Regions from separate parts of the Mesorhizobium sp. M1142 genome, predicted to be linked through region 1. Evidence: predicted binding sites of a transcription regulator. Region 1 holds the regulator's gene; each other region holds the start of a gene.

Region 1 (10,440 bases):
TTAAAACCATGTCCGACATCCTGCGCAAGATCGAGGCTTACAAGCGCGACGAGATCTCGGCGGCCAAGGCACGCGTGCCATTGGCCGAGATCAAGGCACGGGCGACGGATGCCGACGCGCCGCGCGGCTTTCTTTCCGCCCTTGAAGCAACGCGCAAATCCGGCGGGTTTGCGCTGATTGCCGAAATCAAGAAAGCTAGCCCATCCAAAGGCCTGATCCGCGCCGATTTCGATCCGCCGGCGCTGGCCAGGGCCTATGCGAAAGCCGGTGCCGCCTGCCTTTCGGTGCTGACCGACACACCCTCTTTCCAAGGCGCGCCCGAATTCCTCACCGCTGCGCGCGCTGCCGTCGAGTTGCCTACCTTACGCAAGGATTTCCTGTTCGACCCCTATCAGGTCTACGAGGCCAGGGCATGGGGCGCCGATGCCATCCTGATCATTATGGCCAGCGTCGACGACGCGTTGGCAAGAGAACTCGAAGCGACAGCTTTCGGGCTCGGCATGGACGCGCTGGTCGAAGTGCATGATGAGGCGGAAATGGAACGTGCGCTGCGGCTGTCGTCGCGGCTGATCGGCATCAACAATCGCAATCTCCGGACTTTCGAAACCAGCCTCGAGACCTCGGAACGGCTGGTACCGATGGTGCCGGGCGGCCGCCTTCTAGTCAGTGAGAGCGGTATCTTTTCGCATGACGATTGCCTCCGGCTGGAGCGGAGCGGCATCGCCACTTTTCTGGTCGGCGAGAGCCTGATGCGCCAGCAGGACGTGGCTGCGGCAACGCGCCTGCTTTTGACGGGCAAGGCGCCGGCAGAGGCGATCTGAGATGGCGGCCGCCCTCACCCATCTTGGCGCGCAGGGCGAAGCCAACATGGTCGATGTCGGCGACAAGGCTGAGACGGTGCGCACGGCAGTCGCGGAAGGTTTTGTGGCGATGCGGCCCGAGACGCTGGACATGATCCTCGCCGGCGACGCCAAGAAGGGCGACGTGCTGGGCACCGCGCGCATTGCCGGCATCATGGCGGCCAAGAAGACGCATGAACTGATCCCGCTTTGCCATCCGCTGCTGCTGACCAGGATATCTGTCGATATCGAGCCGGACGCCGCACTGCCCGGCCTGAAGGTGACGGCATTGACCCGCGTCATCGGCAAGACCGGCGTTGAAATGGAGGCCTTGAGTGCCGTCTCGGTCGCTTGCCTGACCATCTACGACATGGCCAAGGCGGTCGACCGCGCCATGGTCATCTCCGGCATCAGGCTGGTTGAAAAGACCGGCGGTAAATCCGGCGACTACAAGATCACCGGAGACGAGGCCACCGAGGCAGGCCGATAATGGCGCTGGTCCCAGTTGCCGAGGCGCTCGAGCGCCTGCTGGACGGCGCAGCAGCGCTGCCGGGCGAACGCGTCGCACTGCTGGATGCCGCCGACCGCGTGCTGGCGGAGCCGGTTGTGGCGCTCCGCACCCAGCCGCCGTTCAACGCCTCCGCCATGGACGGCTATGCCGTGCGGGCGGCCGATATCGCGTCCGTACCGGCAAAGCTTTCGGTGGTCGGCATGGCGCCGGCCGGACGCGGCTTTGCCGGAACGGTGCAGCAGCGGCAGGCCGTGCGCATCTTTACCGGCGCGCCGCTTCCCGAAGGCGCCGACACTATCGTCATCCAGGAGAACGTCCGCGATCTCGGTGGCGGCAGCGTCGAAGTGACGGAACCGACGGTGCAGGGGCGCAACATCCGCCGCCTCGGGCTCGATTTCGCCAAGGGCGATGTCCTGCTGCCCAAAGGCCGCCTGCTCGACCCGGCGGCCTTGTCGCTGGCGGCATCGGCCAATCACCCCGAGGTGCGCGTGGTCAAACGGCCGCTGGTCGCCATCATCGCCACCGGCGACGAATTGCTGCCGCCGGGCAGCGATCTTGGCCCCGACCAGATCATCTGCTCCAACGCCTATGGTGTCGCTGCCGCCGCACAGTCGGTCGGTGCGCGGGCGCTCGACCTTGGCATCGCGCCGGACCGCAGGGAGGCGATCGCTGCGCTGGTTGAAAAGGCCGTGAAGGCTGGCGCGAACGTCATCGTCACGCTGGGCGGTGCCTCGGTCGGTGACCACGACTTCGTGCATGACGTGCTGACCGGGCAAGGCATGACGCTCGATTTCTGGAAGATCGCCATGCGGCCGGGCAAGCCACTGATGTTCGGGCGGCTGGGAGACATTCGCTGCATCGGCCTGCCCGGCAATCCGGTGGCAAGCCTGGTCTGCACTCAGCTCTTCCTGAAGCCGCTGCTGGCGCGGCTCGGCGGCCGCGCCTTTCAGCAGGATATACGTCGGGCACGGCTCGGTGCCGCCATGCCGGCCAACGATCTCAGGCAAGATTATGTGCGGGCTGTTGTCATAGATGACGCCGGTACGCTCGTGGCGACGCCGTTCGGCATCCAGGACTCCTCGATGCTGAAAATGCTGGCCGATGCCAACGGGCTGATCGTTCGCGCGCCGTTCGCGCCTGCCGCGGCGGCGGGCTCCCCCTGCGACGTGCTGATGCTACGCTGAACCTGCCTCACTCCGAGATCAAGGTCCGGGTCAGCGGATGGTCTGGATCGGCCAAACCGTCGATGATGTTGAAATGATGCCGGTCAGGCTCGACGACCGAGCTGGTCGCGGTACCCAGGCCGATCCAGATGTTGGCCAGCAACGCGCTCTGACGCAGGAATTCGGCGCGCTCGCCGCCGCCGGCCCAGCAGGTCAGGCGGGCCTTGTCCATCGGGCGCAGCAGCACCGGGCTTTCGGCCTGCGCCTCGGCCTCATCGATCGCGATCGTCTTGTTCATGCCGGTGCGCATGATCGGGCGCAAATCATGCACCCCCGAGATCGACACCACGTGACGAACGCGCCGGACGACTTCGGGCGCCAGCGGCGTCGTCGCCGTAACCATCCGGCTAACAAGATGGCCGCCGGCCGAGTGCCCGGTCAGCATCAGCGGCCCTGGGACCATCGCCGCCGCCTTGCCGATCGCCGCGCCGACTTCCTTGACGATTCCGCCAATGCGTATCTGCGGACAGAGCGTGTAGGACGGCATCGCCACCGCATAGCCGCGATCAACAGGGCCAGCGGCAAGATGCGACCAGAAATTCTTGTCGAATTCCATCCAGTAGCCGCCATGAACGAACACCACGAGTCCCTTGGGCTTGATGGCCGGCAGGAAAAGATCGAGCCGGTTGCGTGGGTTGTCGCCATAGGCCATGTCGAGCCGCGCCCTGCCCTCGGTCGAAAGCACGTCGCGGAAAACCCGCGCGGGCTCGATCCAGGCCGCCGGCCAGCGATCGCTGCCGGCTATGTTGGCGCCGTTGGCATAGGCGTTGTCCCAATCGGCAATGTGACGTTCGAACACCCTGCGCCCTCCCTGGCAATATGGCCTTGCAACCTAGCCGTGAGCATCGCGCGGCACGTCGTCGCCAGCCTCACGATTCCAGCTCTCGCATCAATCTCAAGTGACAGCTGCTTTGATGGCGAAGCGCGCATCCTTCCACGCACCGGTGCGCAGGATATCCTCAAGCACTTTGACGGCCTGCCAGACATCGGCATAGCCGACATAGAGCGGGGTGAAGCCGAAGCGCATGGTCGATGGCGCGCGAAAATCGCCGATCACGCCACGTTCGATCAGCGCGCGCATGACCTGGTAGCCATGCTCATGCATGAATGAAATCTGGCTGCCGCGTTTTTCCCCATCGCGCGTGCTTTCGAGCGTGAGCCCGTAAGTGCCGCACTTTGCCTCGACAAGCTCGATGAACAGATCCGCCAGCGCGATGCTCTTCTTGCGCACCGCCGTCATGTCGACATCGTTCCAGATGTCGAGCGCGCCCTTCAGCGTGCGCATCGACAGGACCGGCTGGGTGCCGCACAGAAACCGGCGGATGCCGGTGCCGGCCGCATAGCCTGGCTCGAAGGCGAAGGGCCGTGCATGGCCCCACCAGCCGGTGAGCGGCTGCTGGATGTCGGAAAGATGCCGCTCAGCCACATAGATGAAGGCAGGCGCGCCCGGGCCGCCATTCAGATATTTGTAGGTGCAGCCAACGGCAAAATCGGCGTTTGCCTTGTCGAGCTCGACTGGCATCGCGCCGGCGGTGTGGCAGAGATCCCAGACGATCATCGCCCCGGCTTCCTGAGCCCTGCGCGTCAGCGTCGGCATGTCGCGCAGTTCGCCCGACTTGTAGTTGACGTGGTTGACCAGCACCACCGCGGTGCGTTCGTCGATCAGCTCTTCGATGGTCGGCGCGTCGACCCCCGAGAGGCGCAGCAGCGCATCTTTTCGCGTCGAAACCACACCCTCAGCCATGTAGAGGTCTGTCGGAAAACTATCGCCCTCGGCGACGATGACCTGCCGCTCCGGTCGCATGGCCATGGCGGCGTGCAGCAGCTTGTAGATGTTGACCGACGTCGTATCGCAGACCACCGTCTGGCCGACCGCGGCACCGATCAGGCGCCCTAGCTGGTCGCCAAGTTCAAGCGGCATGTTGAACCAGCCGGCCGTGTTCCATGCGCGGATGAGATCATGCGACCATTCTTCGGTCGCGGCCTTGTACAATTCATCGAAAGCGGCACGTGAAGCAGCTCCTAGCGAATTGCCGTCGAGATAGATCACTCCTTGCGGCAAGACAAAGCGGTCGCGCATCGCGCCCAGCGGATCCGCGGCATCCATCGCCTTTACGGCCACGAGATCGGGAATTCCCGTCATGATTTGCCTGCTCCCTCAAAAAATCCAACGCAACGCCGGACACGCATCAACTGTTCTTCCATTACCGGGTAGCGCGTAGCAAGGCTCCACCGGCGAGAAGCAGCCTGACCAGGCGGTGGAAACCTGGAGTTAGCCCGAGGTTGGCGTTTTGAGTTCGTTTCGTTCACGGTGCATTGACCAAACCGCACAGTCGATACGGGTTCAATTCCGTGCCCTTTGCCGACCGACGGCCGATGCCAGTGCCGCCTTCAAGGAGGCCAGAACGGCGCAAACGAAAGCAGAATCAAGGGGATGAGGCTCGCGGCGGTGAAAATACGGTACGCCGGTAGGGGACGTCGTTTGTTTCCCGAGCCTTAACGCATTCATTAAACTTTAAACAGTTGCGGAACACAACTGGAACAGATAGTGTCTGTTCTGGGTTTGTTTTCTGATTCTGTTGGGGGTCGCTATGCTGACACGCAAACAACACGAACTGCTTATGTTCATCCACGAAAGGTTGAAGGAAAGCGGTATCCCACCTTCCTTCGACGAGATGAAGGAAGCGCTCGACCTGGCTTCCAAATCCGGAATCCACCGACTGATTACGGCGCTGGAGGAGCGCGGCTTCATTCGCCGTTTGCCCAACCGGGCCCGTGCGCTGGAGGTACTACGCCTGCCTGACTCGATCGCCCCCGGCCTCAATGCGGCACGCAAGTTCTCGCCGAGTGTCATCCAGGGCAGTCTTGGGCAAGGTGCCCCTCGGCAGGGCAAGCCCACATCGTCGCGCGTCCCTGCAGCCGGCAATGACGACGATGTCGTCGCCGCCGTTTCGATCCCGGTAATGGGCCGCATCGCCGCTGGTGTGCCGATCGATGCTATCCAGCACCAGACGCATTCGATTTCGGTGCCGCCGGATATGATCATGGGCGGCGAGCATTATGCGCTCGAGGTCAAAGGCGATTCGATGATCGAGGCTGGCATTTTCGACGGCGACACGGTGATCATCCGCAACGCCGATACGGCGAGCCCCGGTGAGATCGTGGTGGCCTTGGTCGACGAGGAGGAAGCGACGCTGAAGCGGTTCCGCCGCAAGGGCGCCTCGATCGCCCTGGAGGCCGCCAATCCGGCCTACGAGACGCGCATCTTTGGACCAGACAGGGTCAAGGTGCAGGGCAAGCTCGTTGGGCTGATCCGCCGCTACTGAGTTGCGCCCTTGGTGCCGGCTTTTGGATTGTCGGCTCTGCGGTATGGCGGCAGGCCGCGCGCCGCGCGTGAAAATTTCCGCTGCACGTGCCAGGGCCGGTATGATTTTTCGACGGCGAAGCGGATTTCGGCGCGTGTTGCCGCTTGTGGATCGAAATAGACGGCCGCACTTCCCGCGCGCGCCAGTTGCCGTTTGGTGACGACGAGGACCAGCCGGTCGTAGTAGCAGGGATTATGGGCGGTGGCGTCGTCGATGACGATCAAGCTGGCGAAGGCGCAGGCTGGCCGTGCGGTATCGCGGTCCTTGGCTTGCGCAATGATCGCGCCGGATGGATGCCTGGCGAGGCAGAGACCGTCCGTGCAAATGAACGGCATGCCCGGCGGTAGGTCGGCCGGATCGGCAATGTCGAATTGCGGATCGTTCTTTCCAGGTGTTTCCGGCGCGACGATAGCCTCTGATGTGAGCGCGCGTTTCCAGTTGTCGATCGTGAACTCATTCGGGCGTGCCCGGTTGACGGCGAGCTCACCGCTGCCGATCGGCAGCGCGACCAGCCGTGCGTCCTCCGAGATCAATACGTCGGGTACGCGCGTCTGCGTTGTCGTTAGCAAGCCGGCGAGCGCAAAAGGAATTGCCGCGAGCCGCAACCAGGTCGTCGCCATGCTGGCAACGACGAGGGCGATCGTCACCAGAAGGACAGATCTCAGCGAAATCAGACCCACCGCATCGATCGGCGAGCGCTCGGAGATCCAACCGGACAGGGCGATCATCGCCGTCAGCCCTTTGCCCATCACGTAAAGGAAAGGCCCATCCGCGCCGAACGGCATCGCCAGCGCGCTGAGCACGGCGAAGGGCATGACGACCAGTGAGACGATAGGCATGATGGCCAGATTGGCGAACAGGCTGAGCGGCGCTACGCGCTGGAAATGCCATATGGCGAAAAGCGCCGTGGCGCTCCCTGCAATGATCGAGGTCATCGCCAGGCCGCCCATGCCCAGCAGGACCTTTCGCGTGGCCAAGCGTAGCGGCGATCGCCGGGGCGGCGGCGTGGTGGCCCTGCCGGTGCGGTAATCGGACCAGCCGGCATAGGCGCCGACAAGGGCCGCCGTCGCGGCGAAGGACATCTGGAAGCTCGGACCGACCACCTCGTGCGGCGACACCAGAATGACCGCGATGGCCGAGATCGCCAGATTGCGCATGGTGAGCGCGGCCCGGTCGAACAGCACGGCGATGAGCATCACCGCCAGCATGATGAAGCTGCGTTCGGCCGCCACCACAACGCCGGAAAAGACGAGGTACGCCGCGATCGAAAAAAGCGCGGCGGCTGCGGCATATTTCTTGACCGGCCGTCGCGATGAGAAGTCGGGAAACAGCGCAAAGGCGCCGCGCAGCAGCGCCATGATGGTGCCGGCGACCAACGCCATATGCAGCCCCGAGATGGAGATGATGTGGTAGATGCCTGTACGCCGCATCGCTTCGTTGATCTCCTCGGGAATGCCGGCGCGCACGCCAACGATCAGCGCAGCAGCAATCTCGCCCTCGGCGCCGCCGATGCGGCTGCGGATATGGTCGGCGATGGATTCGCGCGCGTCTTCGATCGCGGAAGAAAGCCGCGCGGCAAGCGGCATGCTGCCCGAAGCCACGACCTTCGGATTGCCGAGAAAGAAGCCGCTGCCGCCGATACCGGCGAAATAGCTGTCGAAGGAGAAATCATAGCTGTCGGGCCGCACCGGGCCGGTCGGCGGCAGCAACCGCACATAGCCGGCGATCTCGGAACCAGCGGCCAGCTCAGCCGGTATCTTCATCGCCGAAATGCGGACCCGTTCCGGCATGTAGCGCAGCGTCGGCCTGGCGGTTGAGATCACATCGATCGTCAGCCTGATGCGGCCGCTAGCCATGGGTTCGTACGATACGACGCGACCCGTCAGCCGCGTCGAGATTTCAGAACCGAGCACATGCGTCCCGACACGCCAGGTCTCGAACTTGGCGGCAAGCACGCCAAGCGCGCAGAGCAGCGCCACCATGAAACACAGGCGCGTCCTGGGCCATGAACGCGAGACGACCGTACAAAGGGCCGCGAGGAGCACGATTGCGATCGGCTGCGGAAAGGCTGGCTCCACCGACAGCGCGAAATATACGACCACCCCGCATGCGAGGAACACCGGCACCAGCAGGAAGGCGACGCCACGGTCGAGTTCCAGGCCGGCTGCCGAGGTTACGCTGTTGCGGATACAGGACGGTGACGGGAGGCGGAAACGACGGCGTAGGCGCACGATGGGCTCGCCCGCGGGCACGAGAACCGTTGCTGGGTCGCTGGCCGGCAGCGACGGAGCATCGAAGCGCGGAGCGGGCAGCAATGCCGATACCGGCAGGGCAGGCGGGGGAGCGGCAAACAGCAAGCGTTCGCTGACGCCGCTACCAGCGTCCTCGCCCTCGCCCGCACCACGGCCTCGCACAGCCATCGGGTCTGCCCCTTGCGCCCTCGACCTCCTATGCTACATGAACGCGCAACGCGCGAAAGTCCGCAAACCCACTTCCTTGGCCCGCCTGAGAGTTCCATGCCCGATAAGGTCGTCACCCGTTTTGCCCCCTCGCCCACCGGTTATCTGCATATTGGCGGCGCGCGCACGGCGCTGTTCAACTGGCTGTATGCCAAGCACACAGGCGGCACGATGCTGCTGCGCATCGAAGACACCGACCGCGAGCGCTCCACCGAGGCGGCAACCGCGGCCATTCTCGACGGGCTTTCCTGGCTTGGCCTGACATGGGACGGCGAGCCGGTGTCGCAGTTCGAGCGTGCGCCGCGCCATCGCGAGGTGGCCGAGGAGCTCGTTCGCATGGGCAAGGCCTATTATTGTTATGCGACGCCTGCCGAGCTGGAAGCAATGCGCGAGAGCGCACGGGCCAAGGGGCTGCCTCCCCGCTATGACGGACGCTGGCGCGACCGCGACCCGTCGGAGGCGCCGCCCGGCGCCAAGGGGGCGATCCGCATCAAGGCGCCGACAGACGGCGAGACGGTGGTGCATGACCGCGTCCAGGGCGACGTGCGTTTTCCCAACAAGGATCTCGACGATTTCATTATTCTGCGCTCGGACGGCAATCCGACCTACATGCATGCCGTCGTCGTCGACGATCACGACATGGGCATCACCCACATCATCCGCGGCGACGATCATTTGACCAACGCCGCACGCCAGACCGTAATCTACCAGGCCATGGGCTGGGAGGTGCCGTCGATGTCGCATATCCCGCTGATCCACGGTGCCGACGGCGCCAAGCTGTCGAAGCGGCACGGTGCACTTGGCGTCGAGGCCTATCGCGCCATGGGCTACCTGCCGGAGGCGCTGCTCAACTATCTGGCGAGGCTTGGCTGGAGCCACGGCGACGATGAGATCATGTCGATCGCCGACATGATCGCATGGTTCGACATTGGCGATGTCAACAAGGGCGCCGCCCGTTTCGACTTCGCCAAACTCGAGGCGCTCAACGGCGTGCATATGCGCCGGATGAACGACGCGGCGCTGCTCGACATCTTCATCGCCACTCTGCCCTATCTCGAAGGCGGCCCGGCAATCGCCGCCCGCCTCGACGACAGACGCAAGGCGCAACTGCTTGCCGCTTTGCCCGGCCTGAAGGAGCGCGCCAAGACGCTGGTCGAACTTGTTGAAGGGGCTGCATTCCTGTTCGTCGAGCGGCCGCTGCCGGTCGACGAGAAAGCGGCGGCGCTGCTCAACGGTGAGGCGCGCGCGATCCTGCAGGGCGCTCATGCGGCACTGGCCACGGTTTCGGACTGGTCTGCCGCCTCGGCGGAAGCCGCGATCCGCGACTACGCGCAGGCCGGCGGCCATAAACTCGGCGCCGTGGCCCAACCTTTGCGCGCCGCGCTCACCGGCAAAAGTACCTCGCCAGGTGTCTTTGATGTGCTTGCCGTGCTGGGCCGCGAGGAAAGCCTGGCGCGGATCGCTGATCAAATCGATTAGCGAACTGGCCCAAGAAGATTGGCATTGAAAGGTGTGTTTCGCAGTGCAACATTGGGTCTTGGCCTAATCTGGCTCGCAGATTCAATTGCGGGCGCAAATGTGCGTATTCCGATGCTTTTGACGTGTTGGGTTCAGATATTTTGCCTTTGCCGGCCTGAGGAAACAAAAAGGAGTTTGCTATGACCGAACCTGCGACGAAAATGGAATTTGGCGGCAAAACCCAGGCATCGACGGCAAAGCTGGAGCTCGGCGGCAAAACCCATGAATTCAAGATCCGAAGTGGTTCGGTAGGACCTGACGTCATCGACATCGGTTCGCTCTACAACACCGCCGGCGTCTTTACCTACGACCCCGGCTTTACGTCGACGGCGAGCTGCGAATCGGAAATCACCTTCATCGATGGCGATGCCGGCATTCTTTTGCACCGCGGCTACCCGATCGACCAATTGGCCGAGCACGGCGACTTCCTCGAAGTCTGCTATCTCTTGCTCTATGGTGAATTACCGACCAAGGCCCAGAAGGACGATTTCGACTACCGGGTGACGCGCCACACCATGGTGCATG
Region 2 (10,440 bases), on a different contig from region 1:
CGTCGCGGCCGTCGGCCAGTGCCAGCTTCGGCCGGATTGACAGGCCGGCCACTGCACGGCGCATCGCCTCCAGGCTGGCCCTGAGAATGTTGGAGGCATCGATGCCTTCGGCGCTGACCGAGGCCATCGACACGGCGAGTGAGGAGCCGAGGATTTTCATGAACAGCGCCTCACGCTGCAAATGCGTCAGCCGCTTGGAATCATCGAGGCCGTCGGGGATGTTGGCGGGATCGAGCACCACCGCTGCCGCCACCACCGGCCCGGCGAGTGGGCCGCGGCCGGCCTCGTCCATCCCTGCCACCGGCCAAAGGCCTTCGGCCATCGCTCTCGTTTCGAACGAGAAGTCGGGTTTCTCGACGATTTCGAAGAGAAGCGGAGAATCGGAACGCGGGCGAGCCATGGTGCGGCGAGGTTCGCATCGGCTCCGATTCTCCGCAAGTCCCCTCCGGGTCGGGCGGGGCACCGGACCAGGAGGGGGCTACCGTCTGCAAGCCCGGGGACAGGACAGGCCGGACGGGATTTTTCGCCTTCTGCGGCCGCTTCAAAGCGGCTGGCGCGAGACGCTTTGTCACAGCAGCATCAGCTGCTCGGTTGCCTTGGCAGCGGGGACGAACTGGTCGGTCCTGAGCGAGCGCCGTTCGGCATTGAGGCCGAGCCGTTTGGCGGCGATCTCGAAACGCCGGCCGATCTGCCAGGCATAGGGGCCGGAGCCTTTCATGCGCTTGCCCCATTCCGAATCGTAGTCCTTGCCGTCGCGCATCGAACGGATCAGCGACATGACGTGGCGATAGCGGTCGGGATAGTGGCGCAGCAGCCAGTCCTTGAAGATCGGCGCGACCTCCAGCGGCAGGCGCAGCAGCACATAGCCGGCTTCACGCGCGCCCGCTGCCTGCGCCGAATCGAGGATGCGCTCCATTTCCGGGTCGGTCAGTCCGGGGATGATCGGCGCGACCATCACCGAGGCCGGAATGCCGGCGTCCGAAAGCTGTCTGACCGCCTCCAGCCGCTTGGTCGGCGTCGACGCGCGCGGCTCCATCGTTCTGGCCAGCATCCTGTCCAATGTCGTCACCGACAGCGCCACCTTGGCCAACCCTCGCTCGGCCATGCGCGACAGAATGTCGATATCGCGGATCACCAGTGCCGATTTGGTGACGATGCCGACCGGATGGCCGCGCGCCTCCAGAACTTCGAGGATCTCGCGCATGATCCGGTATTGCTTCTCTATCGGCTGATAGGGATCGGTGTTGGTGCCTATGGCGATGGTGCGCGGCTGGTAATTGTCCCTGGACAATTCCTTGTCGAGCAACCGCGCCGCATCCGGCTTGGCAAACAGCTTCGATTCGAAATCCAGCCCCGGCGACAAGCCCATGAAGCTGTGCGTCGGCCGCGCGAAACAATAGACGCAGCCATGTTCGCAGCCGCGATAGGGATTGATCGAGCGGTCGAAGGAGATATCGGGCGATTCGTTGCGGGTGATGATGGTGCGCGGCTTCTCGACCTGTACCTCGGTCCTGAAGGGCGGCAGCTCCTCCAGCGAATTCCAGCCGTCATCGAACACATGCCGGCTGACCGGCTCGAAACGGCCGGACGGATTGATGCCCGCCGACCTGCCGCGATTGCGGTCCGGACGGACGCGCATGCCGCTCTGCTCGATCATCGCATTCGCCATCTCGGCCCTGCCAGCGCCGAAGGCGGCAATGTCGGCACGCACGATCTGTTCCATTTTGGCCCTTTCCCAGGGACTATCCGCCCGCTGTCGAATCGCTCTGCTCATGAATGTATTCCTATCGCATCGATGAGAACAAAGCAAGAACTTTCTCGCGGCGCGCCGCAAAAACTGGCGCTGCCCACCGCTTTCCGCTATTCGGCTAAACATGCTCAGCGTCCTGATCGAAACCCTGAATGACGAGGAGGGCCTTGCCCGCACGCTCGCCTCGCTGATCGGCGGCGCGGTCGAGGGCGTGGTGCGCGACGTTCTCGTCTGCGACACCGGCTCGACCGATCAGACGCACCGCGTCGCCGAACATGCCGGCTGCCACTATGTCAGCGGCGGCATCGCTGCGGGCATCAGGCAGGCCAAGGGCGACTGGCTGCTCTTGCTGGAACCGGGCGCGCGGCTGGGGGAGGGCTGGATCGACGAGGTCGTCGCCCATACCGCCAGGCAAACCATGGCGGCGCGATTTTCGCGGGCACGCGGCAGCCGCGCGCCCTTCCTGTCACGCGTCTTTGCCGGAAATCGCGCTCTCGCCGAAGGCTTGGTGATCAGCAAGCGTCAGGCCGCCGCGCTATCAAAGAGCGCCCGCAGCGCCGAAGCGATCGCCCGCGGCCTGGCGACCAGGAGGCTCCACGCCGAGATCTGGGTGGCGCCGCGGAAGTGACGGCTTACCATCCCGGCCTAGGGAATGCCGCCCAAGCAAATTTTCTGGCGGGTCGTCGCTTATTGTGCATTGCACAAAATCTGGCCGGGGGTTACCATTCCCTGCGAAACGGGCGAATGGGTTTGGGGTGTGCCGGAGCGGCGGCGACGACTATCGTCGATGCTGTTCCATCGACATTTGAGGACCCCGATGACCCTTTCAAGCCCCGACAAGTCCGGCGCTGCAAGCCTCGAGGCGATCGCACGCAACGGCGGTACGCTGCGCCGCATCGCCGCCCGCATCCCGACCTATCTTTCCGACCTTCGCGAGAATCCGGCATGGCTGCCGATGTTCATGCTGGCCCGCACCATGCCGGCGCGGCGCCTGCACTGGCGCGGTGCAAAGCCCGTTCCGCCGGCGCGCAATGTCGGTGAAACGATGTTCGCCGGCGTCGATCGCGATGCCGTCGTCGGCGCGCTGCGGACGGAGGGGCTCTATTCGGGCCTGATGCTGCCGGCCGCCATCCATGAGGAGATTGCCCGCTTCGCCGAGCGCACGCCATGCTTCGGCAATTTCGACCGCCGGCTGGAATTCCTGCCCGAAAAACACGCCGATGCCGAAAAGCATTTCGGCCGCCCGCTGCTCAGCGGTCACTATTTCGAACGGGTCCTCGACTGCAACGCTGCGGTCGCCGTGCAGCGCGATCCGCTGCTTCTCGATATCGCAGCGCACTATCTCGGCAGCCAGGCCAAGCTGATCACCACCCGCGTCTGGTGGAGCTTTCCGACCGGTGGCGTCTCGGACGCCGACAAGAACATGGCCTCGCTCGGCAAATACCATTTCGACCTCGATGACTGGCGGATGCTGAAGTTCTTTTTCTACCTGGTGCCGGTCGACAACGACACCGGGCCGCATGTCTATGTCCGCGGCTCCCACAACCGCCGCATCCTGAAGCATCAGCTGACGCTGCTTGTCGGCCATTCGGCGGAGGAGGTGCTGGGCGTCTATGGCGAGCAGAGCCCGGTCACGCTGACCGGGCCGGCCGGCCTCGGCTTTGTCGAGGACCCGTTCGGCTTCCATATGGGCACCGTGCCGACGCGCACGCCGCGGCTGATGATGGAGGTCGGCTTCGGCGTGTCGCCGCCCTCGCGCCGCCGTTTTCACGGCGAGCCGGTCATTCGCTAAACCGAGGTCGCTTGGCTGATACCTTGGCTCGCCTCAGCCGCGCCGCAAATGCTCGTCCAGCCGCGGCATGATCTCGACGAAGTTGCAGGGCATGTGCCGGTAGTCGAGCTGCGGCTTCAAGATGCCGTCCCAGGCGTCCTTGCAGGCGCCGGGCGAGCCCGGCAGCACGAAGACGAAGGTGGCGTTGACGACGCCGCCGGTTGCCCGGCTCTGGATCGTCGAGGTGCCGATCTTGTCGTAGGATATGCGGTGGAACACTTCGGAAAAGCCGTCCATGCGCTTTTCGAAGATCGGCTCCAGCGCTTCCGGCGTCACGTCGCGGCCGGTGAAGCCGGTGCCGCCGGTGGTGATGACGACATCGATCGCTTCGTCCCTTGACCAACCTAGGACCGTGTCGCGGATCTTGTCGCGGTCGTCGGTGACGATGTCGCGGGCGGCGAGGATGTGGCCGGCCTCGGCAATACGGTCGGCCAGCGTCTGCCCGGATTTGTCGTCGACGAGGCTGCGCGTATCGGAAACGGTCAGTACCGCGATGCGCACGGGAACAAAGGGGCGGCTCACGTCAATCCTGGCCATGGGCATCAGCCTCCGATCTCACGCTTCGCGTCGCCGCGACAAACCAGTCGGGATGGCGGCCGCGGATATCGACGGCCGCGCGCTTGGCCACGTTGCCGGTCTCGAACAGCCCGAAGCAGGTGGCGCCGGAACCCGACATCCTGGCAAAACCGGCTCCGGCCTTGTTAAGCACGGAAAGCGCCTTGCCGATGGCGGGCTGGATTGCACGCGCCGCAGGTTCGAGATCGTTGCGGGTGATCTCCAGCCAGTTGCGGATGCTGTGGAAGTCGAGGCTGTGCGGCAGCGGCGGCAGCGCCGCATTGTCGCGGCGGCCAAGCGCCTCGAACACGTCGGCCGTCGAGACGGCAGTGCCGGGATTGACGAGCACCAGACCCAGCGCCGGGAAATCCGGCACGAGTGTCAGCTCGTCGCCGACGCCGCGGGCTATCAGTGGCTTAGCAGCGAGGCACATCGGCACGTCGGCGCCGAGCGACAGGCCGATCCGCGCCAGTTCGGCATCGTCAACATCAAGTCCCCAGGTCTGGATCAGGGCGCGCAGCACAGCCGCCGCGTCGCTCGATCCGCCTCCGACACCGGACGCGACCGGCAGGTTCTTTTCGAGCCGGATGGCGACAGCCGGCGCGTGTTGGGAACCGGCCTCGCGACGCAGTGCGTCGCGCGCTCTCACCACCAGATTATTGTCGTCGACCGGCACCGCGGAGGCGTATTTGCCGGACACGGAAAACCCATCGCTGTCGGCAAGTTCTGTCTCGATGCGGTCGCCGAAGCGCGTGAACACAGCCAGGCTTTCGATCATGTGATAACCGTCGGCGCGCCGGCCGGTGACGTGCAGCGCGAGATTTATCTTGGCGTGCGCATGCAATGCCCGGAGGCTGGCCTCGGCGTTGATTGGCTCGGCCGCGAGGGGGACGACGGTCAATCCTTGGCCAGACGGTATTCGCCGGTCTTCGGATCCTTGACCAGTGTTCCCATCGTCCCGTTGGCCGTCTGCTTTTCGGCCCGACGTACCTTGGCGGTCACCCGCTCGGCTTCCCTGACGAAGGAGCGGTAGCCGAAATAGGCGGCAATGCCGACGACGGCGAAGAAAATGATCTGCGGCATGTCAAACTCCTCCCTCGCAAGGCCGGCAAGGCCGCCGGTCGGGTCGGTTGATGATTTATGCTAGACGCTTTCACCGGCTTTTCAAAGCCCGAAGCGCGCCCACAGCGCGCGCTCTTCCGCCGCATCGATGACGCCGCTTGCCGCGGCGGCAGCGATGTCGGGCGCCGACAAGCTCGAGCCGAACAGGCCGAAGCGGCCGAACAGGCCGCGCGGCGCGGTGATCAGCTTGAGCTGGGTTTTCGGCCCGAAACGGCTCTTCAGCACGCTGCGCATGTCGCCGAGCGCATCGACCAGCCCGAGTTCAAGCCCCTTCTTGGCCGTCCAGAACAGGCCTGTGAACAGGTCGGGATCGTCCTTGAGCTTGCTGCCGCGCCTGTCCTTGACGAGGTCGATGAAGGTCTCGTGGACCTCCAGTTGCAGCGCCTTCAGGCGCTCGACGTCCTCCTTCTTTTCCGGTTTGAACGGGTCGAGCACCGCCTTGTTCTGGCCGGCGGTGTGGACGCGGCGCTCGACGCCGATCTTCTTCAACAGCTCCGGAAAGCCGAACGAGGCCGACACCACACCGATCGAGCCGACGATGGAGGACGGGTCGGCAAAGATCTCGTCGCCCGCGACCGCAATCATGTAGCCGCCCGATGCCGCCACGTCCTCGACGAAAACCAGGACTTTCTTGTTCTTCTCGCTCGCCAGGTCGCGGATGCGCCTGAAGATCAGCCGCGACTGCACCGGCGAGCCCCCTGGCGAATTGATCGAGATGGCGACCGCCGGCGCATCGAAGGAAAACAGCTTTTCGAGAAGACCGGCGGTGGAAGCGAGCGACAGGCTCGGCCGGAACTGGCCGCCGCCGGGCATGATCGTGCCGTGCAGCCGGATGACCGGAATGGTGACGACGGTGGAGCGCCAGGATTTCGGCAGCAGGCGGTTGAAAAGGCGTTTCACGAGGGGGCGGTCTCCGGTCGATTTGCTTGAGGCATGTAGGAATTCGCCGGCCAACGGCAATGCCGTCACCCCGGCAATCAGAATGGATCAGTCTCCGAACAGCGACGCCAGCCCGTTATTGATCAGCTCTGCCCGCTCCGAAGGGCCATTGCCTGAGTAGGCATGCAGCATCAGCGGTGGCTGGATCGACAGCTTGCCGCGTGCGCCGAGTGCTGCCCGGACGACGATGCGGATCGCTGCCGCCTCGGGGCGAGGATGGACGGCCAGCATCTCGGCGTCGCCGAAGCGGCCGGCAACGGCATCGAGGATGGCGCCGAGCTGTTCCGGCCGGGCGATGACGGCCAGCCCGCCGCCCGGCCTCACCACCGCGGCCGCGCTGCGGATCCAGCTGTCGAACAATCCATCCTCCGAGACATGCGCGGCCTTTCTCAGCGGATCGGGCGTCGCGCGATCCTCGGCGGCATTGAACGGCGGGTTCATGATGACGAAATCGAAGCTGTTGTCCTCGAGGCCGGCGGCCGTTCGCGCCCGGCCCGACAGCGCGACATCGGCGACGAGCACCGAGGCGCGGTCGCTGAGATGCGCATTGCCGGGATGGGCAAGCGTGGTGGTGGCGAAGGCCGCCATTTCCGGGGAACGCTCGACAAGCACGGCCGCGGCAGCGGGGCAGCGCGACAGCACCGCCAGGCCCGCGGCACCGGCACCCGCGCCAAAGTCGGCCAGCCGCCCGGCGAAGGAGGACGGCACGGCAGCCGCCAGCATCATCGCATCCATGCCGGCGCGGTGGCCGGCCTTTCTCGGCTGCACCAGCCAGAAGCGACCACGATGGAAGGCATCGACCGTGTGAGTCGGCATGTCCGGGACAAGGGCAGCGGGCGACGCGGACATTATTTTTGGCGGATCTCGTTGGCGATGCCGGCATCCGTCAGGATGCGCCGTGCCGCATCGGCCTTGTCGGCGTCCACCATGACACGGCGGGGCAGGATGCCGATCGAGCCGTCGAGCACGCTCATGTTCTGGTCGGCGACGAAACAGCCGATACCGGCATCGCGCATCAGCGATTCGACAAACGAAATGATGACAGCGTCGTTGGTGCGGATGAGCTCTATCATCGGATGAAACTCGCAGTTTGCGGCGTTGATGTAAACGTAGGCGTGATCATGTACCAGAGCCGGCGCGCCAATTCGCCTCTTGCCGCACCGGTGGGTGACACCCTAGAGTCTGTCCAGGGACCATGTTGCCGTCGTGCATATCGAGGTTGGGAGTTTTGCCGTGGGTGTCGTTCTCAACATTGAAAACGGGAAGCGCGAAGCCGCCTCGATAAAGGACCTCATCGACCTGACCGCGGCCGACATGGGGCGCGTCAACAAATTGATCCTGTCGAAGGCCGGCTCCGATGTCGAGATGATCCCGGAGATCGCCAACCATCTGATCTCGTCCGGCGGCAAACGGCTGCGGCCGATGCTGACGCTCGCCGCCGCCCAGATGTTCGGCTATTCCGGCGACGGCCATGTCAAGCTCGCCACATCGGTCGAATTCATGCACACCGCGACACTTCTCCACGACGACGTTGTCGACGAAAGCGGCATGCGGCGCGGCAAGAAAACGGCGCGCATGATCTGGGGCAACCAGGCCAGTGTTCTGGTCGGCGATTTCCTGCTCGGCCAGGCCTTTCGCATGATGGTCGATGTCGCCTCGCTGGAAGCGCTCGACATCCTGTCGAGTGCGGCCTCGGTGATCGCCGAAGGCGAGGTGATGCAGCTTGCCGCCGCCAAGAACCTCGAAACCACCGAGGACGAGCATTTCGCCGTGATCAAGGCCAAGACCGCGGCGCTGTTCTCAGCTGCCGCCGAGGTCGGCCCGGTCATCGCCCAGGCGACGCGCAACGATCGCGCAGCACTCCGCTCCTACGGCATGAATCTCGGCCTTGCTTTCCAGCTGATCGACGACGCGCTGGATTATGGCGGCACCAGCAAGGATCTCGGCAAGAATGTCGGCGACGATTTCCGCGAGGGCAAGGTAACGCTGCCGGTGATCCTCGCCTATCGGCGCGGCACCAAGGCCGAGCGCAGCTTCTGGAAACGCGCCATCGAGGACAATGCCGCCGACGATGCCGGGCTGGAAAAGGCAATCGGCCTGATGCTCCGCCACGGGGCGATTGCCGACACCATCGGGCGCGCCCGCCATTTCGGCGAGATCGCCCGCGACGCCCTGGCGCCGCTCGAAGCGACGCCGCAGAAGTCTGCACTGATCGACGTCATCGATTTCTGCATCAGCCGGGTGAATTGACAGCCATCGGCGCCCGCGCCGTTCTCATCGCGCCTTTGCCGGAAGAACCATTGCTGCGAGCAGGCTGACGACGATGCCCGCCGCCGCGAACCAGAAGGCGACCTGGATGCCGTCGGCGACGGCAATTTTCAACGCATCGCCGGACAATTCGCCGATTTGGCTGTTCGCAATCGCGATCAGCACGGCCATGCCGATGGCGTTGCCGACATTGAGTGTCGTCGAAGCCATGCCCGAGGCGACGCCTTGCTGATCATGGGCAACGCCGGAAGCGGCGGCAATCCACATTGCGGTCCAGACGATGCCTTGTCCGACGCCGGAGACGATCAGGCCGGGTACGAGGGACAGATAGCTGCTCTCCGCGGTTGCGCCTGATACCATCAATGCAGTGCCGACCGCGCCGACGATCATGCCGCCGACCAGCGTGCTGCGCGTGGAAAAGCGCGTCGCCAGACGCTCGCCGGCTTGCGTGCCGGCGGCGATGGCGACCGACGGCACGAGAAAGGCGAGGCCCGTCTGCAAGGCAGTGAAACCGTGCACGTTCTGCAGCAGCACGGTGAGGAAGTAGGGCAGCGCTCCGAAAGTCGCCATGTAGAGGAAGGTTATCGACATGCCGGCGACGAGGCTGCGGTTGTAAAACAGGCGCAGCGGCATCAGCGGATCGGCGCTCTTCGCCTCGATCATCGTGAAGGCGATCAGGAAGAATGCCGCCAGTGCTGCGCTGACGATAATTGCGGTCGATCCCCAGCCATACTCAGGCCCCTGAACCAGGGTGAAGACAAGCAGCGTCGCCCCGGCGGTGACGGTCAATGCGCCCGGCAGATCGAAGCTACGGTGCTCGTGCCGCTTGCGATCGCGCGGGATGATGGCGAAAGCCGCGATGATGGCGATCCCGGCCAGCAGCACGTTGACGTAGAAGACCGACGGCCAGCCAAAGGCGCTGGTCAGAAACCCGCCGGCAAGCGAACCGAACGTCAGGCCGCTGGCGCCTGCGCCGCCCCAGACGGCGAGCGCCCGGTTGCGTTCCGGTCCTTCGGCGAACAGACGGTTGATCAGCGACAGCGTCGCCGGAAACAGGAATGCGGCGCCGATGCCTTGGACCGCGCGTGCCGCAATGATGATTTCCGGTGACCATGCCAGGCCGCCGACAAGCGAAGAAAGCGCGTAGAGCCAGAGTGCGAAGATGAAGACGCGGCGCTGGCCGATCAGGTCGGCGGCCCGGCCGCCGAACAGCAGGAAGCCGCCGGTAAAGACCGTGTAGGCGCTCACCACCCATTGCAGGGTCTGACCGGAAAATCCGAGGCCGGCGCCGATCTCCGGCAGCGCCACGAAGACGATGTTGAGGTCGAGCGAGATGATGAGCTGCGCGAAGGCGAGCAGCGCCAGCGTTGCGCCGCGCTTCACACCGGTCGTCTCTTGCGTTGCGATTGCCCCGAGCGGCGCACCCTGATCCAGTGAACTCATGTCGGTCTCCTTGTCGACAATTATTTAATGATCAACAAAGAATTGAGATTTGCAATCCGAAGTCAAGCGTATTATTTGTTGATCGACAAAAATTGGAGGTCGCAATGGCGGGAAGGCCAAGGGAGTTCGACCGCGATCAGGCGCTGGAGAAAGCCCGGGACGCTTTCTGGAGACGTGGCTACGAGGGCACCTCGATGGCCGATCTCGTTTCGGCGCTTGGCCTCGCATCGGCGCGCATCTATGCCGCCTTCGGCTCGAAGGAGGATCTGTTTCGCGAAGCGGTGGCACTTTACGAGGCCAATGAGGGCGGCTTTGCCACACGCGCGCTGCAGGAAGAACCAAACGTCCGGGGCGTCATCGAGCGCATGCTTCGCGACGCCGTCGAAATCTATACGCGGCCGGGGCAGCCGCAGGGCTGCATGGTGGTGACGGCCGCCACCAATTGCGCCGTCGAAAACGACGCCGTGCAGCAATGGCTGGCGGAGCATCGGCTGGCGCGTACCGCATCGATCGTCGAGCGGTTGAAGCAAGC
Region 3 (10,440 bases), on a different contig from region 1:
GGCATTGCGACTGGCGTCGCCCAAGCCGTGGCGCTCAGCGAGCCAGTGCGCGTCATTGTAGGAGAGCCAGACCTTGCCTTGCCCGTCCTCCCAAGCCAGTGCCTTGACCGGCAAATCGATGCCGGCAAGCTGCCGGTCCTGCATCAGTGGCGTACCGCCTTTCGGATTGCCGAAAATCAGGAGCTGGGTTGGACGCAGTGATGTTTCGACGCTGCGCGCACCAGCGGCGTGATCAATGCGGGCGAAGACCAGCAATCCTGCACGTTCGACAGTTTCGACCAGGCGATCGATGGTTTCGGTCACGCCGAAGCGGCTTTGGACCGTGATGAGACCGTTCTTTGCCATCACTCCGCCGCTTCGCGCTTGCCTCCGGGGCGCCGCTCCAGCAATTCCCTCAGGAACTGCCCGGTATAGCTGCGTTTTTCGCGGACGATGTCCTCCGGCGTGCCGGACGCCACCAGCTCGCCGCCGCCGTCACCACCTTCGGGGCCAAGATCGAGAACCCAGTCAGCGGTCTTGATCACCTCTAGATTGTGCTCGATGACGACGACCGTGTTGCCCTGGTCGACCAGCTCGTGCAGCACTTCAAGCAACTTGGCGACGTCGTGGAAATGCAGGCCGGTGGTTGGCTCATCGAGAATGTAGAGCGTCTTGCCGGTCGCCTTGCGCGACAGTTCCTTGGCAAGCTTGATGCGCTGCGCCTCGCCGCCCGACAAGGTCGTTGCCTGCTGGCCAACATGGATGTAGCCGAGGCCGACCCGTTTGAGTGTCTCCAGCTTGTCGCGCACGCCGGGCACGGCGGCGAAGAAATCGACGCCTTCCTCGACCGTCATGTCGAGAACGTCGGCGATCGACTTGCCCTTGAACAGGACGTCCAGTGTCTCGCGGTTGTAACGCTTGCCGTGGCAGATGTCGCAGGTGACGTAGACGTCGGGCAGGAAGTGCATCTCGATTTTGATGACGCCGTCGCCCTGGCAGGCCTCGCAGCGGCCGCCCTTGACGTTGAACGAGAAGCGGCCCGGCTGGTAGCCGCGCGCCTTCGACTCCGGCAAGCCGGCGAACCAGTCGCGGATCGGCGTGAAGGCGCCGGTATAGGTGGCGGGGTTGGAGCGCGGGGTGCGCCCGATCGGCGACTGGTCGATGTCGATGACCTTGTCGAGGAATTCGAGCCCCTCGATGCGGTCGTGCTCGGCCGGATGCTCGCGCGAGCCCATGATGCGGCGCGACGCCGCCTTGAACAGGGTCTCGATCAGGAAGGTCGACTTGCCGCCGCCGGACACGCCGGTGACGGCGGTAAAAGTGCCGAGCGGGATTTCAGCGGTGACGTTCTTCAGATTGTTGCCGCGCGCGCCGACGACCTTCAGCCGGCGGCTCTTCTTGGCCTCGCGCCGCACTGCCGGTGTCGCCACTTCGAGCTCGCCCGACAGATATTTGCCGGTGATCGAAGCGGGCGTCGCCATGATCTGCTGCGGCGTGCCCTGGGCGATGATGTGGCCGCCATGAATGCCGGCGGCCGGGCCGATATCGACGACATAGTCGGCGTGCAGGATGGCGTCCTCGTCATGCTCGACGACGATCACTGTGTTGCCGATGTCGCGCAGATGCTTCAGCGTATCGAGCAGGCGGGCATTGTCGCGCTGGTGCAGACCGATCGACGGCTCGTCCAGCACGTAAAGTACGCCGGTCAGGCCGGAGCCGATCTGCGAGGCAAGACGGATGCGCTGGCTCTCGCCGCCTGACAGCGTGCCGGAGTTGCGCGACAGCGTCAGATAATCGAGCCCGACATCGTTGAGGAAGCGCAGCCGCTCGCGGATTTCCTTGAGCACGCGCACCGCAATCTCGTTCTGCTTGTCGTTGAGCGAAGCGGGCAGATCGGTGAACCACTGGTCGGCCTTGCGGATCGACAGCTCGGTGACCTCGCCAATGTGCTTGCCGGCGATCTTGACCGCGAGCGCCTCGGGCTTCAGCCGATAGCCGCGGCAGGCCGGGCAGGGCGTGGCCGACATGAAGCGCTCGATCTCCTCGCGCATCCAGGCGGATTCGGTTTCCTTCCAGCGGCGCTCGAGGTTGGGGATGACGCCCTCGAAGGTCTTGGTCGTCTTGTAGGAGCGCAGGCCGTCATCGTAGTGGAAGGTGATTTCGCGCTCGCCGGTGCCGTGCAGGATGGCTTGCTTTGCCTCTTCGCTCAGATCCTTGAACTTGTCGCCGAGCTTGAAGCCGTAGGCAACGCCCAGCGCTTCCAGCGTTTGCGCATAATAGGGCGACGTCGATTTCGCCCAAGGGCTGACGGCGCCGGCGCGCAGCGAGACATTCTCGTCGGGCACGACCAGGCTGGCATCGATGGCGCGTTGGCTGCCGAGCCCATCGCAGGTCGGGCACGCGCCGAACGGATTGTTGAAGGAGAACAGCCTGGGCTCGATCTCGGGAATGGTAAAGCCGGACACCGGGCAGGCGAACTTTTCCGAGAACAGCATGCGTTCATGCGTCTCGTTCTTCGATTTGTTGACCGAATCCTCGCCGGTCTGGCTGGCGTCGAGCGGCCTGTCGGCAAATTCCGCTACCGCCAGTCCGTCTGCAAGCTTCAGCGCGGTCTCGATGGAATCGGCGAGCCGCGTCGCCAGATCGCCGCGCACGACGATGCGGTCGACGACAACGTCGATGTCATGCTTGTACTTCTTGTCCAGCGCGGGCACGTCGGCGATCTCGTAGAAGACGCCATCGACCTTGACGCGCTGAAAACCCTTCTTCTGCAGCTCCAGCAGTTCCTTGCGGTACTCGCCTTTGCGGCCGCGCACCATCGGCGCCAGGATGAACAGCCGGGTGCCTTCCTCGACTGCAAGCACCCGGTCGACCATCTGCGAGACCGTCTGGCTCTCGATCGGCAGGCCGGTGGCCGGCGAATAAGGTACACCGACGCGGGCGAACAAAAGCCGCATATAATCGTAGATCTCGGTGACGGTGCCGACAGTCGAACGTGGGTTCTTCGAGGTGGTCTTCTGCTCGATGGAGATGGCTGGCGACAGGCCGTCGATCTGGTCGACGTCCGGCTTCTGCATCATTTCGAGGAATTGTCGTGCATAGGCCGAAAGGCTCTCGACATAGCGGCGCTGGCCCTCGGCATAGATCGTGTCGAAGGCAAGCGACGACTTGCCTGACCCCGACAGCCCGGTCATGACGATCAGGCTGTCACGCGGCAGGTCGAGATCGACATTCTTCAGATTGTGTTCGCGTGCCCCGCGAATGGAGAGATATTTATGGTCGGCCATCGCCGGTCGCCGCCTCAGAATCTGGAATTCGTGGGATGGGCGGGTTTTCCCGACCATCCCCTATGTAGGTAATTTCGCCGCCTTTTCGAGAGACGCCACAACTCTCGACCAAAGCGTTTAACCGCCTTTCGCGCGAACGGGCAAGCGGAAAGAACAAAGGCCGAACACGCTCCTGACAAAAGCTGCCCGTGCGGCTGGGTTCACCCGGGGTTCACAAAGCGTCTCGCGATCACATTTTTCGGTAATCGGCCATTCAAGGTTGACGTCCATCTGTCACGGGGGCAGACTCCAAACGTCAACGAAGCCGGCCGTCTTTCGATGGCCTCGCGGCCTGGGGCTAGCCTGCGAGACGCCGCGGGTTATGCGATGAGCGCTTCGACGACAGTCGCAACGAACAGAAGGAGAGCAGAGGCATGACTCCACCGGACAGTTCCTTGAGGCTCCACGTGTCGCTGGAGCCGCGGCAGGTATAAGTGGCTAGGCCAAGCGTTTTGCGCTACCTGCCAACGTTGACCTGCCGATCCCCACAACAATCAGAGACTGCTAGTCGGATCGTCGGCTGAACGCCGCGAAGCATCCGAAATAAAAAGCCGGCAGTACACTCCCGGCAATTTGGATTTTAGATCCAAGAAGCCCCGTCAATTGCACAAGCAATGACGGGGCTGTTCGTTTGAAGGGCACATTTGTGGTGCATGCCAGGCGAACTTACCGGCTGGGGGGCCTGATTCCGCCGGTAGCGACATCGATGGTTATGCTGCCGGAAATCCGAACGTCGGTATCGCCGATCTTGAACGTGCCGTTGCCGCTGCTTGGAACCGCGTCGTCGGGCTCAGGCTGCGGCCCTGGCTCGGCGATGCGATAGTCGCTGGTCACGCCGGGCAGGGCGCCCTTTTGCGAAGACGTCGAATTATCTTGGGCAAATGCCATGTCCACCAGCATGTTCGTGCCGGCCACAGTAGCGATAGCAAGGCACAACAGGCTGGATGAACGGCTGGCGGTCATCGCCGGACTATAGTGCCGTGATGGCGGCAAGACCAGACCGATGGCGCTGAAATTGCGGGCGCTCAATCGCGTCGGTTGCGTCCGCCGGCCCTGCTCGTTCATGCGGCCTGCTTGCGGGTGTCGAAAACATGGTCGACGAGTCCCCAATCCTTGGCCTCCTGGGCGGTCATGAAAAAGTCGCGGTCGAGCGTGCGTTCCACTTCTTCGTAGGTGCGGCCGCAATGATGGGCGTAAAGATCGGTCATGCGCCGCTTGGTGCGAAGGATGCCCTCGGCATGGCGCTGGATATCGGAGGCTTGGCCTTGGAAACCGCCGAGAGGCTGATGCAGCACGATGCTGGTGTTGGGTAGCGCGATACGCCGCCCTGGCGTGCCCGCCATCAGGAGAAACGAGGCCATCGAGGCGGCGAAGCCCATACAAACGGTGGAGACCGGGCAGCTGATATACTGCATCGTATCGTAGATGGCGAAACCGCTGGTCACCACGCCACCCGGCGAGTTGATGTAGAGCGAGACCTCCTTGTCGGGATTGTCGGATTCCAGCGACAGAAGCTGGGCGCAGACCAGCGCCGAGGTGCCGTCGTCGATCGGCCCGTTGATGAAGACGATGCGCTCGCGCAGCAGCCGCGAAAATATATCGAAGGCACGTTCGCCGCGACTCGACTGCTCGATCACCATCGGCACCAAATTGGCAAGGCCGCTCATCGTTATCTCCTTTGACTGTCGTCGTTCAGGCCGCGCGCATAAAGAGGCGCGCGGTGTTTGCGGCGATCTGCTTGTACTTGGGAGTACGCGCTTCAAACGAAAGTCGGCAACCGGCGCCTGCCATGGCGATCTCCGGCACTGCTGCCCGAGCAAAACCATCATGGACGATGCGCAGATGCGTGCCGCCGGAAACGGTGCGGTCGAGCGTAAAGGTGACGATGCTATCCACTGGCCTATCGTTCATTGGGCTTTCCACCGGGCTGCCGGGCGGCACCCGCGTATCGCCGGGCGCCGGCCGCTCCCGCCAGGAATAGCGCAGCAGCCGTCCGGGATCCGCGTCGAGGATTTCGCACTCGATCGGCGCATCCGGCGCTTTAAAGGCAAAGCGGTTGCCGACCTTTGGTTCAATGTCGTTTGGCATCATCCAGGCCGCGAGCAGGTCCGGCACTGTCAGCGCCCGCCACACTTTTTCCGGCGGCTCGGGCAGCTCGCACTCGAACTCGATCTTGTCTGCCGCCATTTCCGCGCGTTCTTTGCCTCGGCTGGTCATTGGTCCATGTCCTTCAAAACCGTCTTGAGCCTTTCGATGCGCTCTGGCCAGAACGCGCGGTAGCGTTCGATCCAGCCGAGCAGCGGCGCAAGCCCGTTCGGATCGGCGCGATAATAGGCATTGCGGCCGGCCCGGCGTTCGACCACGAGGCCGGCACCTCGCAGCACCGCGAGATGCTGCGATACTGCCGGCTGCGAAACCGGCATGCCATTGCGGAGTTCCGATACCGTCATCTCGCCGTCGGCGAGCCGCTCATAGACGGCGCGACGCGTTGGATCGGCCAGTGCCCGAAAAATCTCTGCTTCGATCATTCCAGAAGCATAAGTCGATACTTATCGGTTTGGCAAGTCGCGTTTTTAAGACAGGCAGTGTTTTTTGCGACGGGCGAGATTTTACAAACGCGTCGGAAGCCAGCGTCTCACCATGTCTGGCGATCCGTTAAACGTTGCCTCAAAAACTGGTGACGCGAGCACGGCATGGATATGAAGCAGTTCGGAGCCGACGTTTCGGAAGCCATGTTGCCTGTGCGCGGCAACAACAAGCGACTGTCCGGCAGTCAAGACGAGATGCTCGTCATCGATCCACATCTCGGCCCTGCCAGCGATGACGGTAAGCACTTCCTCGACCGGGTGCCAATGTGTCGGGGCGCCAACCGCGGGTTCGACCCATTGTTCAAATATGCAAAGTTGAGTTGCGCCGTTGCAGGCCGAGACATGCATGCGGGTCTTTACTCCCGTCCGCCATTCTTCTTGCGGCTGATCGTCATGCTCGACCATCTTCATTGAGTTCGCCTCGATCTCAGGGTTCGTGGAAAATTCGGCGCCAAGACCCTACTTGTTACTGACATCTATTGACAGTGCAGGACCTTTAAACTAGAACGAAAAGAGAACAAAAACCTTGTGGGAAAAGGCAGCCACGGCAGGCAGGGATTGTCCATAGCCTGTAAGGTGGAGCGACAAGGAATTTGGTTTCGGATGAGCGCGGAGAAGTGTCATGGCGGGTAGCGTCAACAAGGTCATTCTGGTGGGCAACCTCGGGGCGGACCCTGAAATCCGCCGCCTGAATTCGGGTGACCCGGTCGTCAATATCCGCATCGCGACGTCGGAAAGCTGGCGCGACAAGACATCTGGAGAGCGCAAGGAAAAGACCGAGTGGCACAATGTCGTGATTTTCAACGACCAGATCGCCAAGGTGGCCGAGCAGTATCTGAAGAAAGGCATGAAGGTCTATGTCGAGGGCCAGCTGCAGACGCGCAAATGGCAGGACCAGACCGGCAATGACCGCTATACGACTGAAATCGTGTTGCAGAAATTCCGCGGCGAGCTGCAGATGCTCGACGCACGGGGCGAGGGCGGCGGCCAGGTCGGCAACTATGCCGGTGGCGGTGCGAGCCGCGGTTCCGATTTCGGCCAGTCCGGCCCGGGCGAAAGTTTCAATCGGGGTGGCGCCAACAAGGGCGGCGGCGGTGGTTCATCGCGCGAGCTGGACGACGAAATCCCGTTCTGATTTCTCGGGGCGGACTGCCCTTGCGGCGACAAGCGCCAGCACCTTGGCCACGAAATGGCGTCCCGAAAATCTGTCTTGGATTTTCGGGACGTTGTGCGTTTGAGCGGTGAAAGGACGTATCAAGTGAAAGCAAGGGTCAAATGGGTGGAGGAGCGCACTTTTGTTGGCGAGTCCGCCAGTGGGCACAAGCTGGTGCTAGGCACGGCGTTCGGGCTGGAGGGCAAGACGCCGGGGCCGAGCCCAATGGAACTGGTGCTGATCGGCACCGGAGGCTGCTCGGCCTATGACGTGGTCCATATCCTCGAAAAGGGGCGCGAGGCGGTCGAAGATTGCGTGGTCGAACTCGATGCCGACCGTGCAGAAGCCGATCCCAGGGTGTTCACCCGCATTCACATGCATTTTGTCGTCAAGGGCCGGGCGCTGTCACACGACAAGGTGAAGCGGGCGATCGGGCTTTCGATCGAGAAATACTGCTCGGCCTCGGCAATGATGGCCAAGACTGCCGAGATTACCCATGACTTCGAAGTCATTGAAACGACAGCGAAGTAGGGCAGTTCCTAGGTCGCCATCAGCGCCTTGATGCCGTCGGCGACGAACTGTATGGCGAGCGCCGCCAGGATGACGCCGAGCAGCCGTGTCAGGATCGAACGGCCGGTTTGGCCGAGGATACGATCGATGCGCTCTGACAGCACGAACACCAGGTAGGTGATGACGAGGCAGATGGCGATGATGCCGACAAGGGCTGTCTGCGCGCCAAAACCCTGAAACGAGCTTGAGAGCAGGACGGTCGCCGAAATCGCGCCGGGACCCGCAATCAGCGGGATCGCCAGCGGAAAGGCGGCGATGTTGTGGATCATGTCCCTGGTGATGGCGACGTCGCCGATCTTCTCCTTACGGTCCTGCCGGCGCTCGAACACCATTTCGAAGGCGATGAAGAACAGCAGAAAGCCGCCGGCGACGCGGAAGGCCGGCAGGGTGATGCCGAAGACCGACAGGATCGACGCGCCGGCGATTGCGAACAATGCCATCACCAGGAAAGCGATGATCGAGGCGCGCACGGAGACCTGGTTGCGCTCCTCGCGGTTCATGCCGCGGGTCACGGCAAGGAAGAGCGGCGCCAGGCCGGGCGGATCGATCGTCACCAGTATGGTGACGAAGGCGTTGAACAGGCTGTCGAAGCTCGGCATGCTGACCCTCCCCGCCGGCAATGCCGGTTAACGGGATTGGTAGAGCAAAGCGAAGCCAGTGGAAACCGTGCGGATCAGGGGCTGGCGGTGCGGCGCGCCAGAAACTCGACTTCGAGACGCCAGGTGGCGCCGTCGTCAAACGAACGCTCGCCCAGCCAGCGGAAGGAATCTCCGGTGATCCGGGAAAAGCTCCAGCGTACCGAAGGGCCGGTGCCGTCTGCGCCTAATTGGACGATCGTGTCGCCTTCGACGCGGCCCAACTGGCGGCTGTAATACCGGTTGCGCGGGTCGCTCCAGAAGATGTGCCAGGCGTCGACGCCTGGGTCATAGACGCGCAACGTCGTGCCATAGAAGGTCCATTTGCCGAGCGAAGGGGAGGAACCAGCGTCACGAGCTGGCAGGATCCATACGTCCTGGATCGCGCGGCCTTCAAGGACCCAGCCGAAATGCACCTCGCCGCGCCCGGTCAGCACCTGACCGTCTTCGAGATGGCGCGTGGCGTCGAACGTCCAGGCGCCGACGAAGCGGCCGTAAAGGTTCAGTTTCTCGGCAAGGGCCGGTGTGGGCCCATCGCTGTGCAGGGCCTTGGCAAAGGAATTGGACATGGCTTCGCTCTCATCTTGTCAGGAGACCGGCAAGCATAGAGGCCGGCAGGGGTTCTGCGCTTGGGAAAAATTGCTATGTTTGGGCGATGACGACGAGCGCGCATAGGCTGGCGTCGGGCCGAGGCTGGCAGGTGTCGGATGTCATCTGCACCGCCAGCGCCGCCGACAGGCCATTCGAGGAGGAGCATCGGCATTTCTGCGTTGCTGCCGTAACCAGCGGCACCTTCCGCTATCGTGCCCGCCAAGGCACGGCGATGCTGGCGCCGGGCGCGCTCCTGCTCGGCAATCCCGGCACATGCTACGAGTGCGGGCACGAGCATGGCGCCGGCGACCGCTGCCTCTCCTTCCATTTCGGACCGGCCTGTATGGAGCGGATCGTCGCCGACGTGCCGGGCGCCAAGACGCTCGATTTCAGCACGCCGCGCCTGCCGCCCTTGCCGGCGCTGGTGCCGCTGCTCGCCGAAGCGGAGGCGGCGCGCGAGATGGCCGACACCGGCGCGTTCGAGGAACTCGCCCTGCGCATTGCCGGTGCCGCGGTAACAGCGGCTTGCAGCGCCACGGATCGGGGACGGACCCCGAGCCGCCGCGACCAGAAGCGTGTCGCCGAAGCGGTGCGGCGCATTGAAGTCGATGCCGACCGGCCGATCTCGCTTGCCGAACTCGCCGACGAGACCGCCACCAGCCCTTACCATTTCCTGCGCACCTTCCGGCACGTTGCCGGCATGACGCCCTACCAATTCCTGCTGAGAACGCGGCTGCACAGGGCAGCCGTGCGGCTGCGGACGTCAGATAACACAATTTCGGCGATCGCCTTTGCGGCGGGATTCAACGATCTATCAACCTTCAACCGCCGTTTCCGGCGGCTGATGGGCGAGGCGCCGGGTACTTATCGCGCCCGCCGGCGACGCCGGTGAAAGGGTGCCACGGCCATATCGTCGCAATTGGTGTATCCTTTTGAATTTGCCGCTAAAAACCACATTGGAAAACTGCCGCGATTGTTGGAGTTTCGGGCCGGCTTCCTATATAAGCACCAAGTGATTCCTGATTAGATTGTGATCCGATTTGACCGACCAGAAGACACCGCGCGGCGCCGACGGCGGCCCCACCGGCATCGAGCCGATATCCATCATCGAGGAGATGCAGCGCTCCTATCTCGATTACGCCATGAGCGTGATCGTCAGTCGCGCGCTGCCGGACGTGCGCGACGGCCTCAAGCCGGTGCATCGCCGCATCCTCTACGCCGCCTATGAGAGCGGCTATCACTGGAACCGTAAATATGTGAAATCGGCACGCCCGGTCGCCGACGTGATGGGTAAATACCATCCGCACGGCGACGCCTCTATCTACGACGCTTTGGTGCGCATGGCGCAGGACTGGTCGCTGCGCGTGCCGCTGATTGACGGGCAGGGCAATTTCGGCTCGATCGACGGCGATCCGCCGGCGGCGATGCGCTACACGGAATCGCGGCTGACCAAGGTCGCGCATGAGTTGCTGGAAGACATCGACAAGGACACCGTCGATTTCCAGGACACTTACGATGCGTCGGGCAGCGAACCGAAAGTCCTGCCGGCGCGCTTTCCGAACCTGCTGGTCAACGGCTCCGGCGGCATCGCCGTCGGC

The links. The regulator LexA, encoded in region 1, represses DNA repair genes until DNA is damaged. The targets are predictions, from matches to a motif close to TGTTCNNNNTGTGTTCNG.
Region 2: a site for LexA is predicted at 1,798-1,815, ahead of NKH42_RS05150 (PA0069 family radical SAM protein). Genes of this name have one in related genera too.
Region 3: a site for LexA is predicted at 6,396-6,413, ahead of NKH42_RS21710 (single-stranded DNA-binding protein). Genes of this name have one in related genera too.

Annotation. Positions count from the first base shown of each region.
Region 1 is NZ_JAMYMK010000010.1:175,767-186,206, forward strand. It holds gene trpD (anthranilate phosphoribosyltransferase) at 1-4, shown strand, start outside; gene trpC (indole-3-glycerol phosphate synthase TrpC) at 9-821, shown strand; gene moaC (cyclic pyranopterin monophosphate synthase MoaC) at 823-1,329, shown strand; gene NKH42_RS18465 (molybdopterin molybdotransferase MoeA) at 1,329-2,534, shown strand; gene NKH42_RS18470 (hormone-sensitive lipase) at 2,542-3,372, opposite strand; gene kynU (kynureninase) at 3,469-4,716, opposite strand; gene lexA (transcriptional repressor LexA) at 5,165-5,899, shown strand; gene NKH42_RS18485 (ComEC/Rec2 family competence protein) at 5,893-8,358, opposite strand; gene gltX (glutamate--tRNA ligase) at 8,455-9,876, shown strand; gene gltA (citrate synthase) at 10,056-10,440, shown strand, end outside.
Region 2 is NZ_JAMYMK010000002.1:242,889-253,328, forward strand. It holds gene rnhB (ribonuclease HII) at 1-400, opposite strand, end outside; gene NKH42_RS05150 (PA0069 family radical SAM protein) at 569-1,723, opposite strand; gene NKH42_RS05155 (glycosyltransferase) at 1,875-2,378, shown strand; gene NKH42_RS05160 (phytanoyl-CoA dioxygenase family protein) at 2,568-3,542, shown strand; gene moaB (molybdenum cofactor biosynthesis protein B) at 3,576-4,118, opposite strand; gene NKH42_RS05170 (4-(cytidine 5'-diphospho)-2-C-methyl-D-erythritol kinase) at 4,105-5,007, opposite strand; gene NKH42_RS05175 (hypothetical protein) at 5,034-5,219, opposite strand; gene NKH42_RS05180 (S49 family peptidase) at 5,301-6,158, opposite strand; gene NKH42_RS05185 (tRNA1(Val) (adenine(37)-N6)-methyltransferase) at 6,246-7,046, opposite strand; gene NKH42_RS05190 (putative signal transducing protein) at 7,046-7,270, opposite strand; gene NKH42_RS05195 (polyprenyl synthetase family protein) at 7,431-8,447, shown strand; gene NKH42_RS05200 (MFS transporter) at 8,472-9,908, opposite strand; gene NKH42_RS05205 (TetR/AcrR family transcriptional regulator) at 10,013-10,440, shown strand, end outside.
Region 3 is NZ_JAMYMK010000014.1:26,827-37,266, reverse strand. It holds gene NKH42_RS21745 (DUF302 domain-containing protein) at 1-345, opposite strand, end outside; gene uvrA (excinuclease ABC subunit UvrA) at 345-3,266, opposite strand; gene NKH42_RS21735 (hypothetical protein) at 3,972-4,268, opposite strand; gene NKH42_RS21730 (ATP-dependent Clp protease proteolytic subunit) at 4,367-4,972, opposite strand; gene NKH42_RS21725 (SRPBCC family protein) at 4,998-5,522, opposite strand; gene NKH42_RS21720 (ArsR/SmtB family transcription factor) at 5,519-5,833, opposite strand; gene NKH42_RS21715 (cupin domain-containing protein) at 5,915-6,241, opposite strand; gene NKH42_RS21710 (single-stranded DNA-binding protein) at 6,516-7,028, shown strand; gene NKH42_RS21705 (OsmC family protein) at 7,152-7,577, shown strand; gene NKH42_RS21700 (MarC family protein) at 7,586-8,215, opposite strand; gene NKH42_RS21695 (hypothetical protein) at 8,290-8,820, opposite strand; gene NKH42_RS21690 (helix-turn-helix transcriptional regulator) at 8,907-9,734, shown strand; gene gyrA (DNA gyrase subunit A) at 9,883-10,440, shown strand, end outside.